3 regions of the Alterirhizorhabdus profundi genome follow, and region 3 is predicted to be linked to each of the others. Evidence: predicted binding sites of a transcription regulator. Region 3 holds the regulator's gene; each other region holds the start of a gene.
What was found. Region 3 encodes LexA, which represses DNA repair genes until DNA is damaged. Its sites were predicted from a motif close to GTTCCNCNCTTGTTCT; they were not measured.
Positions count from the first base shown of each region.

Region 1 (4,094 bases), 2.2 Mb from region 3:
TATCCAAGGCCCTCGGCGCTCGTCGGATCGTTCAACCCGTCCGGCGGCGGCGGGGGCGATGCCGCCACGATCCGCGAGATCGGCGATCAGGATCGCGGCCACAATCTGCTGGTGGAGATCGCCAGCCGGCCGCTGATCGACCGGCTCGTCGCCCACGTCCATCTGCTGGCGGAGAATGGCGGGTCGGTCGACCGCTTCTCGATCGAGAACAACCGCATCGTGCGCGATCGTGACACGGCGCTCTACTTCTACCCCCGGCTGCGCGCCGACATCGTCGAGCAGGCGATCGACCGGCTGGGCCCGGGCGATCATCTGTGGGCCGCCGTCTCCCACCTGAAGAACGAGACGGTGGGCAATCTGATCGACGCGGCAGAACGCGGCGCGACGCTGGACCTGATCGTCCACGATACGGAGCGGCGCGTGCCGCAGCGGGCGATCGACCGGCTGACACGGGCCGGCGTCCTCGTCCGCCGCTTCCGCACGGCGGACGGGCTGCCGATGCACGCGAAATTCTTCGTGCTGGAGCAGGCCGGCCGCCGCACCGCCTATTTCGGCAGCCTGAACTTCAATCGCAACTCGCGCCTGCTGAACGACGAGCTGCTCGTCGCCTCCACCGACGCCGGGCTCAGCGCCCGCCTGCTGCGCCGCTTCGTCGTGATGGACCGAGAGGTGGATCGCCAGCCCGTCGCCGGCAGCCGCACCGGGCGATAGCCGGCTTGGCCGGCGCGGCCCGCACCCGGCCGGAAGCCCGATCCACGGCGGCGAGCGGCCGCGTCAGGCCAGCGTGCGGCCGTACCACAGCACCCGGCCGAGGATGTCGATGCGGGCGGGGTCGACATCCTGCCAGCTCGGAAAGGCGGGATTGTCGCTGCCGATCGTGATGCGCCGGCCCTGCGGCTGGCGCGCCAGCCGCTTGATCATCAGGCTGTCGTCCAGGCGGAGCACGTAGATGCCGTCGCGCAGCCGCTCGGCCCCGTCGCGGCGGTCGACCAGCACCTCGTCGCCGTCGGCCAGCGCCGGCGCCATCGATTCGCCGCTGACCCGGATGATCGAGAGACCGTCCGTGGCGCCCTTCGTCAGCCGGCGCAGCCAGGCGGGATCGAAGGCGACCGCGCCCAGCCGCTCCTCGCCGACCACGTTCGCGCCGTGGCCGGCGGAGGCGTGCACCGCCAGCACCGGCACGGGCACCAGATCGGCGCCGGCGATCCGATCGGAGCCGCCGAGCAGCGTCTCGCTCACGCCGAAATAGCGCGCCAGCGTCGCGCGATCCTGCTCGTGCAGGCGCCGGGGAGTGCCGCGCTTGATGAACTGCTGGATATAGGCGGCGTTGCGCCCCAGCATCCGCGACAGGGCCGCATAATCCTCGCGCCGTTCCTCAATCAGGCGCTGCAGCGCGGCCCGTGGCGTTTCCGGCGTGGCGAGCATCGGCGGCAGACTTTCCCCTGGTCTCCGCCTATTTTCGAACAAACAGGGAACATTGTAAAGAGCGGCGAGAGCATCGGCCGCGCACGCGACGCCGCCCGGGCCGCGATGCTCGCATCGCGCGGCCCGGGCGGCGTCTCGCGGGGATCAGGCCCGGCGGGTGCCCGTCATCGGGAAGCTGCCGAAAGCGCCGGCCGTCACGGTGCCGTCCAGGCTGTCGCCGGCGATCGTCGCCTTGCAGTCCAGCCGCATCGGGAACGGCATCTTCACCTCCATGGCCCAGCCGATCGTGTCGCCGTCCACGGTGCCGTCCGTCACCGGCAGGGTGCCCAGGGCGCCCGAAATCTCGCCGGTGAAGGTGGTGCCGGCGCTGTTCACGGTCAGCGCCGTCTTCTGCTCGCCCATCGGCGAGGCGGTCACGCAATCCCAGGTGCCGTCGACGTCGGCCATGTGTCGGTCCTCTGCTTTACGCGAGCGTCAATCGCTCGGCTTGACCACTTCGACCGGAAGGCCGACGCCGTCAAGCTGCGGCCGCACCTTGGCGGCATCGCCCACCACCACCCAGATCAGCCGCTTGGGATCGATCGCCGCCCGCGCCGCCGTATCCAGCGCCGCCGGCGTCAGCGCGCGATAGCGATCCGCCAGGCGCGTATAATAATCGTCCGGCCGGCCGTAGAGCGCGTTGCGCATAATCGCGCCGAGCAGATCGCCCGACGTCTCGAAGCTGCCGGGCAGCGACCGCACCGAATTGTTGACCATCCGGTCCCGCTCGTCGGGATCGATGCCCTTGGTGGAGAGGAAGGCGCTCATGTCGGCCAGCATCGCCTTGATCGAATCGCCGGTGCGATCGGTCTGCACCGGCGCGTAGACGATCAGCGGCGCATTCTCCTTCACCATCCGCACCTGCGTGCCGACGCCGTAGGCCCAGCCCTTGTCCTCGCGCAGATCCATGTTGAGGCGCGAGGTGAAGCTGCCGCCTAGCACCTCGTTGGCGGTGATCAGCGCGATCGGATCGTCGGTGCCCTTCACCGGCAGCACCTCGCCCGCCAGGATCAGCGACTGCGGGCTCTGCGGCCGGTCGATCAGCACGATCCGGCTGGGCCGCGCCATCCGGTCCTGGCGGAACAGCTTGGTGCCCTTGGGCACCGCCGGCGCCTTCCACGTGCCGAAGCGCGCCTCCAGCAGCGGCGTCAGTTCCGCCAGCGTGATGTCGCCCGCGACGAAGATCTTCGCATTGTCCGGCCGCAGCCACGCCTGCTGGAAGGCGACGAGGTCGGCGCGCGTCGCCGCCTTCATGCCCGCTTCCGTTCCCGATCCGGTGAACGGGATGCCGTAGGGGTGGGCCGGGCCGTAGAGCAGCGGCGGCAGTTCGCGCAGCGCGATGCTGTTCGGCTGCGTCTTCTCGGCGGCGATGCGGGCGAGCAGCTGGCCGCGCAGGCGCTCCACCTCCTCCGGCTTGAACGACGGGTTCTGGATCACGTCGGCGAGCAGATCGAGCGAGGGGGCGAGGTTGGGCTTCAGCGCGAACAGGCTGACGGAGGTGCTGTCCATGCCCGCGGCCGAGGAGATGGTGGCGCCCAGCCGCTCCTGCTCCTCGGCGATGCGGATCGAATCGCGGGTGGTGGTGCCCTCGTCCAACAGCGCCACGGTCAGCGCCTCGGTGCCGAGCTTCGCCTTCGGATCGGCGGCGTTGCCCGCGTCGAACGCCACGGAGACGCGCACCGTGGGCACCGTGGTGCGCCGCGCCAGCACCACCTCGATCCCGTTCGAAAGTGTCGCGCGCTCGATCGCGGGGAACACCAGGTCGCCGATCGGCTGCACCGGCGGCGCCGTGCGGGACGGGCCGGGCGCCTGTTTCGGCGCCGGTGGCGGCGCCGGTTTCGCGACAGGGGCGGCCATCGACGCGGCGGGTGCGGCGGCGCCGCCCTGCTTCGGATCGCGATAGTAAAACGGCCCACGCGCCATGCCGCCGCCGGCGGCGGCCATGTCGGCGGCGCTGCGCTCGCCGGGCTCCACCGTCAGCCGGTAGACCGGCCGGCCGAGCCACTTGCGCGCCGCCGCCAGCACCGTCTGCGGCGTGGCGGCGGCATATTCGGCCAGATCCTTGGCATATTTGTCCGGATCGTTCGAATAGACCGCGCCTTCGGCCAGAGTGACGGCCTTGCCGCCGAACCCGCCGACCGACTCCAGGCCGGAGATGCGCCCGGCCACCTCGCGCGTCGCCGCCCGCTTCACCTCGTCGGCAGTGGGGCCGTCCTTCAGGAAGGCGGCGATCTGCGCGTCCAGCTTCGTCGCCACCCCCGCCGCGTCGACGCCCGGCTTCACGTTCGCGGTGATCTCGATCAGCGAGATCTTCTCGAACTCCTGCAGCCCGGCGGAGGTGCTGACGGCCACCTTGTCCTTGCGCACTAGGCTGTTGTCGAGCCGGGAGGAGGAGAGGCCGCCGATGATCGTCAGCGCGATGTCCAGCGGCACTGCGTCCGGATCGTTGAGGCCGGGCGCCACCCAGTTGCGGTAGATCCGCGTCGTCGCCACGCGGTCCTTCATCACCTGATCGACGGGCTTCGGCAGCGTCGGCACCGTCACCTCCGGCCGCGCCGTCTCGGGTCCGCGCGGGATGGCGCCGAACCACTGCTTCACCTTGGCCTCGGCCGTCTTCCGGTCGATGTCGC
Region 1 is NZ_CP046535.1:3,295,653-3,299,746, forward strand. It holds gene GNT64_RS15835 (phospholipase D-like domain-containing protein) at 1-711, shown strand, start outside; gene GNT64_RS15840 (S24 family peptidase) at 775-1,425, opposite strand; gene GNT64_RS15845 (hypothetical protein) at 1,570-1,872, opposite strand; gene GNT64_RS15850 (M16 family metallopeptidase) at 1,900-4,094, opposite strand, start outside.
Region 1: GNT64_RS15840 (S24 family peptidase) is a predicted target of LexA. The motif match lies at 1,461-1,476, and genes of this name have one in related genera.

Region 2 (4,094 bases), 600 kb from region 3:
ACGAGCGGCGCCGTTCCGGATGCTTCGCCGAGGGGAACGGGCAGCTGGCCGCCGCCGGCGCCCCCATCGTCCGGCCGCATCGCCCTGAAAGGCTGGATCGCAAACGGCTGGCTGGCCAGCGACGGACCCTTGAACGATCCGTGGTGGATCGGCTTGCCGCCGGCGGGCCCGCTGCGAAAAGCCCCGTTCTTGAAGGGGTTCTCCGCCGCCTCGCTGCGGCGGCCGAGCTCGCGCACCGGCGGGCGCTGGTGCAGCGGCAGCCGCTCGATCTCGCACTGGGTGGCGGCGCGCTGGGCGGCCTTGCGGCGGCGGAAGGCCGCCCACGCGGCCTCCGGCGACGAGTCCTCCTCCGCATCCCGCGCCCATCGCGCGCCCGGCCGCCAGCCGCCGCGCGGCGCCGAGCAGGCGGTGGCATCATCCTGCGGATCGGCGACGGGCGGTTCTTCGCGGATGCGGGCGGGCGGATGCGGAGCGGACGGCCGGATCGCATCCGCCGTCTCAGGCCGCGCGGCGGCGTCGGCGCGGCGCAGGCGATCGGTCGCGAGATTCGGTAGGTAGAGCGAGGCGACCCTCGGCATCGCATCCTCCCAGGATACAGGAAAAAGGCTCGCCGCCACGCTGGCGGACGAGATCGACATGCCAGCGCGGCCGCCCCACGCCCGGCACCGGCAACGGCTCGGACGGGGCGCAGGCGATGCGCCAGCGGGTGGTGGCGGCGGAGGGCTCGGTCAGCGGATCGGCGTCGGCGGCAGACGATCGGGGCCGCCAGCGGCGCAGCAGCAGGGCGATGGTGCCGCCCTCCTCGGCGGCGAGCTGGAGGCGACGGGTGGCCGTCATGCCGATGCGGCCGACCTCGCCGATCACGGCGCACAGGCCGCCGTGGCGCAGGCCTTCCTCCATCACCGCCAATATGTCCGGATCGCGGCCCGCCTCGGCGTGGATCAGCCGGTTGGGGCCGAGCCCGGCCTGGGCCAGGCCGGGCGCGAACAGATCGCGCCGGCCGAACGCCCAGAGCATGTTCGCCCGCGCGCCGCCGGCGCGGGCGGCGATGCCGGCCACGAACAGGGTAGCGGCGGCATCGTCGGCGATGGCGCAGGTGGCGCCGGCAATCTCGTGCAGCCCGCCGGTCGCGAGGCCGCCATCGGCCAGCCGCGCGTCCAGCGTCTCCAGCCCGAACGGCAGCACCGCCCGCGCGGCGCCGGAGGCGGTGGCGCCGATGGCGCGCACCTCCTCCCGCAGGGCGGAGAGGCGTTCGGCGCGGGCGGACGGATACGCGGACATGATGGACTCGACGACTCTTGTGTTCCCTTTATGTTCCCAGCATGGGCGTGCCGCGTCAAGCGGAACGGAAGAGGCGCCGTGCCATATCCTGCCAGCAGGCGGGAATGGCACGCGCCTCACGGCGACTGCGGTGGAAGGCCTGCGCGGCGACGTTCTATCCCGCCGTGCCGGGCATCGGCGGCTCCACCCCGGACACCTTGCCCTCGGGCACGTCGTCCAGCCCGCGGCCGACATGGCTGCGGCTGCGGCTGTAGCCGAAATAGACGAGCAGGCCGATGCCGCCCCACACCGGCAGCACCAGGATGGCGAGCAGCGGCAGCGAGAAATAGAGCGCCACGCAGCCGACGATCGCCAGCGGCGCGATGATCCACACCGCCGGCGTGCGGAACGGGCGGACGCGGCCCGGATCGGTCCGCCGCAGCACCATCACCGATATCGCCACCATCAGGAAGGCGAACAGGGTGCCCGAGTTCGAATAGTCCGCCAGTCGGCCCACCGGCAGCACGGCCGCCGCCAGCGTGGCGCCGGCGCCCGTCACCAAGGTGACGACGTGCGGCGTGCGGTAGCGCGGGTGCACGCTGGCCAGCTTCTCCGGCAGCAGGCCGTCACGCGCCATGGTGAAGAAGACGCGGGTCTGGCCGAACATCATCATCAGCACCACAGAGGGCAGCGCCAGCACGGCGGCGAGACCGACGAGGCGGCCGATCTTCTCCCACCCGATCGTGTCGAGCACGTGGACCAGCGCCTCCTTGGAGCAGACGAGCGGCTCCTCCAGCCCGCCGCGCACGATGGCGGCGCAGCGCCCGGCCATCTCGGCCGATCCCGGCGCCAGCACGCCGCCGTCCGCGCCGACCACCGGCTGCGCGCCGATCGCGCCGATCGCGCCGGAGGCGACGAGCAGGTAGAACAGGGTGCAGATGAACAGGCTGCCGATCAGGCCGATCGGCACGTTGCGCTGCGGGTTCTTGGTCTCCTCGGCCGCGGTTGAAACGGCATCGAAGCCCACATAGGCGAAGAAGATCGAGGCGGCGGCGCCGAACATGCCGGAGGCGCCGGTGGGCGAGAAGGGCGTGAAATTCTCCGCGTTCAGCACCGGCAGGGTCAGCGCCACGAACAGGGTGAGGGCGGTGATCTTGATCGCCACCAGCACCGCGTTCACCCGCGCGCTCTCGGTCGTGCCCACGATCAGGAGCCACGTGACCAGCACCGAGATGACGACGGCCGGCAGGTTGAAATAACCGCCCGTCTCGATCGCGGCCTGCAGATCGGCCGAGGGCGCGGCGCCGAAGGCGAGCTGCACATGCGCCATCAGCGCATCGCCGTTGCTGAGCAGATGGGGAAAGCCGATCCCCAGCCCGCGCAGCAGGCCGACGGCGTGGTTGGACCAGCCGACCGCGACGGCGCTGGCGCCCACCGCATATTCCAGGATCAGCGCCCAGCCGACCATCCAGGCGAGCAGCTCGCCCACCACGGCGTAGGTGTAGGTGTAGGCGGAGCCGGAGACCGGCACCATGGAGGCGAGCTCCGAATAGCAGAGCGCCGCCACCGCGCAGACGAAGCCGGCGATGACGAAGCTGACGAGCATGCCCGGCCCCGCCTTCTGCGCCGCTTCCGACGTCAGCACGAAGATGCCGGTGCCGATGACCGCGCCCACGCCGAGCATGGTCAGCTGGAACGCGCCGAGCGTGCGGTGCAGGCCCTTGCGCTGGGCGGTGAGGAGAATGGCGTCGAGTGATTTCACGCGACCGAATATCATGCGGTGTCCCCCGACAGGCGGGCTGGAACACGGCCCGCTTCAATCGGCCGAGCCTAATCGGATATGGGACGGGCGCAAGCCTGCGCGGTTAGCGGCAGCGCGGGAACGGACATCGGCCGGGGCCGCGTCCCGCCCTCAGCGCGGCAGCATCGCGCCCAGCTGCCGCCCGCCGAAGATGTGGACGTGCAGGTGCGGCACCTCCTGATGGCCGTGCCCGCCGATATTGGCGAGCAGGCGATAGCCGGGCTCCACCAGCCCCGCCTCGCGCGCGACATGGCCAACCGCGCGGACGAAGCCGGCGATCTCGGCATCGTCCGCCTTTGCGGCGAAGTCGTCCCACGAGACGTAGCGGCCCTTGGGAATCACCAGCAGGTGGGTCGGCGCCTGCGGGGCGATGTCGTGGAAGGCGAGGGCGAACGCGTCCTCATACACGCGGGTGGAGGGGATCTCGCCGCGCAGGATGCGGGCGAAGATGTTGGTGTCGTCATAGGGCAGGGTGGCGTCGATCGGCATGGCGGGCCTCCGGCGGTAGATGGAACGGGGTCAGGGCGTGCGGCCGGCCTTCTCGGCGATGCCCGATATGCCTTCGCGGCGATCGAGCTCGGCCATCACCGCGTCCAGCGGGATGCCCATCTCGGCCAGCAGCACGGCGAGGTGGAACAGCAGGTCGGCCGCCTCGCCGATCATTTCCCGTTTGTCGCCGCGCATGGCCGCGATCACCGTCTCCACCGCTTCCTCGCCCAGCTTCTGGGCGATCTTGGCGCGGCCCTTGCCGAACAGCCGGGCGACGTAGGAGTGTTCGGGATCGGCCCCGCGCCGGCGCGCGATCGTCGCTTCCAGGGTTCTCAGCGTCTCGGTCATGCCGGCGTTAGAGAGCGGCGGCGGCCACGGGTCAAGCGCCCGGGCCGTGCGCCATGGGGCTCGGCGCCGCGGCGGCGCCGCGCACGGGCAGGCCGGCCGCCGCCAGCGCGGCGCGCGCCTCCGCGATGCTGTGCTGGCCGAAGTGGAAGATCGATGCCGCCAGCACCGCGCTGGCCCCGCCCTCGCGGATGCCGGC
Region 2 is NZ_CP046535.1:1,537,330-1,541,423, reverse strand. It holds gene GNT64_RS07110 (DUF6504 family protein) at 1-578, opposite strand, end outside; gene GNT64_RS07105 (ImuA family protein) at 499-1,281, opposite strand; gene GNT64_RS07100 (amino acid permease) at 1,436-3,037, opposite strand; gene GNT64_RS07095 (HIT domain-containing protein) at 3,173-3,550, opposite strand; gene GNT64_RS07090 (phosphoribosyl-ATP diphosphatase) at 3,581-3,898, opposite strand; gene hisF (imidazole glycerol phosphate synthase subunit HisF) at 3,930-4,094, opposite strand, start outside.
Region 2: GNT64_RS07105 (ImuA family protein) is a predicted target of LexA. The motif match lies at 1,303-1,318, and genes of this name have one in related genera.

Region 3 (4,094 bases):
AGAGGGCGTCCGCCTGCTCGCCAAGTCCGGCGGCCGCTCGGGCGACTGGCGCGCGGCATGAGCCTGCTGCCCGTCGCCGAGGCGCAGGCCCGCATCCTCGCGCTCGGCCGGCCGGTGGCGGCGGAGACGGTGTCGCTGAACGCCGCCGCCGGCCGCTTCGCCGCCGCCGACGTGACGGCGCGGCGCACACAGCCGGCCGCCGACCTGTCGGCGATGGACGGTTACGCGCTCCGCTTCGCCGAGCTGCCCGGCCCGTGGACCGTGGTGGGCGAGAGCGCCGCCGGCGCCGGCTTGGACACGCCCCTCGCGCCCGGCGAGGCGGCGCGGATCTTCACCGGCGCGCCGCTGCCGGCGGGCGCGGACACGGTGCTGCTGCAGGAGGAGGCGGAGCGGGACGGGGCAAGGCTGATCCTGGCCGGCGAGGGGCCGCCGCGCACGGGCGCGCACGTGCGGGCGGCGGGCACCGATTTCATCGCCGGCGGCACGCTGATTGCGGCCGGCGCCCTCATCACCCCCGCGCGGATCGGGCTGGCGGCGGTCGGCGGGCACGGCACCCTGCCCGTGCGCCGCCGCCTGCGCGTCGCCCTGATCTCCACCGGCGACGAGCTGGTGCCCGCCGGGCAGCCGGTATCGGGCACGCGCCTGCCCTCGTCCAACGCGCCGATGCTGGCCGCCTTGCTAGGCGGGCTGGCGGTGGACGTGATCGATGCCGGCATCGTGCCCGATCGGCTGGATGCGCTCGCCGCCGCCTTCGCGCGGGTGGTCGATGCCGATATCGTCGTCACCACGGGCGGCGCGTCCGTCGGCGATCGCGATCTCGTCCGCCCGGCGCTGGCGGCGGCGGGGGCGACGATCGATTTCTGGCGCATCGCGATGAAGCCGGGCAAGCCGCTGATGGCCGGGCGGCTCGGCGATGCGGTGATGGTCGGCCTGCCCGGCAATCCGGTATCCGCCTTCGTCACCGCCAACCTGTTCCTGCTGCCGCTGGTGCGCGGCATGCAGGGCGCGGCCGATCCGCTGCCCCGCATTATGCCCGCCACGCTCGCCGGCCCGCTGCCGGCCACCGGCGTGCGGGCCGAATATCTGCGCGGGCGGTGGGATGGCGGGCGGGCGATGCCCCTCTCCGGGCAGGACAGCGCGGCCCTGGCGAGCCTCTCCGCCGCCGAGCTGCTGATCGCCCGCGCGCCGCATCAGGCGGCACTGCCGGCGGGCGCGGCGGTGGAAATACTGCCGATCGGGTGAGATGCGCTTGACAGGGCGATTCGGGCTTCTTACACGTTCCCCGTTCGTTCCCGTTCCGGAGCCCGCCATGCTCACGCGCAAGCAACATGAACTGCTCTGCTTCATCCACGATCGCTTGGGGGAGACGGGCGTCTCGCCCTCGTTCGAGGAGATGAAGGAGGCGCTGGACCTGCGCTCCAAGTCCGGCGTCCACCGCCTCATCAGCGCGCTGGAGGAACGCAGCTTCATCCGCCGCCTGCCGAACCGCGCCCGCGCGCTGGAAGTGCTCAAGATGCCGGAACGCGCGCGCGAGGCGCCGGTGGTGAAGCCGATCGCCAAGGCGCCCGCCGTGCTGCCGATCGCCGCCAACGACGTGATCGAGCTGCCGCTGCACGGCCGCATCGCCGCCGGCGTGCCGATCGAGGCGATGGAGGGCCAGACCTCGCTCTCGGTGCCCGCCGCCCTGCTCGGCCCGGGCGAGCATTATGCGCTGGAGGTCGCCGGCGACTCGATGGTCGAGGCCGGCATCCTGGATGGCGACTATGCGCTTATCCTGCGGACGGAGGTGGCGCGCGACGGCCAGATCGTGGTCGCCCTGATCGAGGACAGCGAGGCCACGCTCAAATATTTCCGCCGCGAGGGCAGCATGATCCGCCTCGATCCCGCCAACCGCGCCTATGATCCGCAACGCTACGCGCCCGATCAGGTGCGCGTGCAGGGCCGCCTGGCCGGGCTGCTGCGCCGCTACTGATGGCGGAGGAGCGTGAACCTGGCGATCGGCGGCGGGACGCGGCCGGCTCTGGGACAAGTCGATCGTAGAGGGTGGATGAGGCTTTGGAGAGCGTGTTCGCTGCGACGGAGATCCCGGCGCGCGGCACAGGCTCGACCGTCGAGCCGGTCTGAAGCTCGACGTAGCTTCGGCTAGCGCCGCAGTCCCCGCGTTCGTCCGCTACCGTTCGCAGCACGCGGCCGACTGCCGGGGCGGCACTCGCCCAGCACCGCTCGCTCAGCACCGCACCCCGACTCAGTCCTTCTTGTTCAGCGGCGACATCACGTCGCGGCCGAAACGGGTGATCATCTCGCCGATCTGGCGGGCCTGCTCCACGCTGCGCGTGCTCTGCTCGCGCACGTAGTCGCCCTGCAGCTTCATCAGGTCCGTCACCGACGTCACCTTGGCGGCGGCGCGCAGCGCGGCAAACGCCTCGCGGGTGTTCTGCTCGGCATGGTCGATGACGGTCAGGCTGATCGCGGAGCTGTTCTCCGCGGCCTTGGCGCCCGCGCCGCGCAGCGCGTCGCCGGCGGCCTTCAGCGGCTCCACGATACGGTCCTTCATGTCGCCCGTCTGATTGTCGTCGGCCATCGCTCGTCCCCTTGCCAGAGTGCGGATCAGTCTAGGTCGCGGCCCGATCCGGCGCAATCGCCAACTCGGCGCCGTCCAGCCCGCGCGCGCGCAGCAGCGCCGCCTCGTCCGGCCCGCGCCCGCGGAACGCGACGAAGGAATCCATCGGATCGCGGCTGTCGCCCCGCGCCAGTATCTCCTCGCGGAAGCGGCGGGCGAGCGCGGCGTCGAAGATGCCGCCCTCCTCCTCGAACGCGCCGAATGCGTCGGCGTCCAGCACCTCCGACCAGAGATAGCTGTAATAGGCGCTCGCATAGCCGCCATCGAACACGTGGGTGAAATAAGGCAGCCGGTGACGCATGCCGATCGCCGGCGGGCAGCCGAGCCGGTCGAGCATCGCCGTCTCGAACGCCGCCACGTCCAGCTCGGCCGGCGGATCGCGGTGCAGCGCCAGATCGACGAGGGCGGAGGCGAGGAACTCCACGGTGGCGAAGCCCTGGCCGTAGGTGTCGGCCCGGGCCAGCGCCGCGATCAGCCCGTCCGGCACGCCGAAGCCGCGCAGCACCTCCGGCGCCACGATCCAATGCTCCATGAACTTGCTCGGAAACTCCACGAAGTCGCGCGCCACGCACGTGCCGGCCTGGCTGGGATAGGTCACGTCGGAGAGCAGGCCGTGCAGCGCGTGGCCGAACTCGTGGAACAGGGTCCGCGCCTCGTCGATCGAGAGGCGGGCGTCGCCGCCCTCGCCCTTCGCATAGTTGGCGACGGTGTAGACGATCGGCCGCACGCTTCCGTCCAGCTTCTCCTGGGTGCGCAGGCTGCCCATCCACGCGCCGCCATGCTTCTCGGGCCGGGCGAAATAGTCGGTGTAGAGCAGGCCCACGTCGGCGCCGGCCGCATCCACCACGTCCCATGCGTCCACGTCCGGATGGTAGACCGGCAGGTCCGGCCGCGCGCGGAAGCGGAGGCCGTAGAGCCGGCCGGCCGCGTCAAAGGCGGCCCGTCGCACCGCGCCCAGCCGCAGATGCTCGGCAAAGGCGGCGCCGTCCAAGGCGTAGCGTTCGCAGCGCACCCGCTCGGCATAGAAGCGCCAGTCCCACGGCTGCAGCGCGAAGCCGTCGCCATCCTCCGCGTGATCGGCGTCGATCAGCGCCTGCAACTCGCGCGCCTCGTCCAGCGCGCGGGCGCGCGCCGGTTCCCACACCCGCATCATCAGCGCCTCGGCGGCGTCGGGCCGGGCGGCCATGCTGTCGTCCAGCTTGTAGTCGGCATAGGTCGCATAGCCCAGCAGCCGCGCGCTCTCCGCCCGCAGCGCCACGATCTCTGCGATCAGCGGCCCGTTGTCATGCTCGCCGCCGGAGCAGCGGCCCGTGAAGCCGCGCCACATCCGCTCGCGCAGGTCGCGCCGGGCGGAATAGGTCAGCACCGTCTCATAGTCGCCGCGATCGAGCGTGAAGAGGAAGCGCCCGGCCGCGCCGCGCCGCTCGGCCCTGGCGGCGGCGGAACTGCGGGCGGAGAGCGGCAGGCCGGCCAG
Region 3 is NZ_CP046535.1:935,564-939,657, reverse strand. It holds gene moaC (cyclic pyranopterin monophosphate synthase MoaC) at 1-61, shown strand, start outside; gene GNT64_RS04310 (molybdopterin molybdotransferase MoeA) at 58-1,242, shown strand; gene lexA (transcriptional repressor LexA) at 1,310-1,972, shown strand; gene GNT64_RS04300 (phasin family protein) at 2,246-2,581, opposite strand; gene GNT64_RS04295 (M3 family metallopeptidase) at 2,613-4,094, opposite strand, start outside.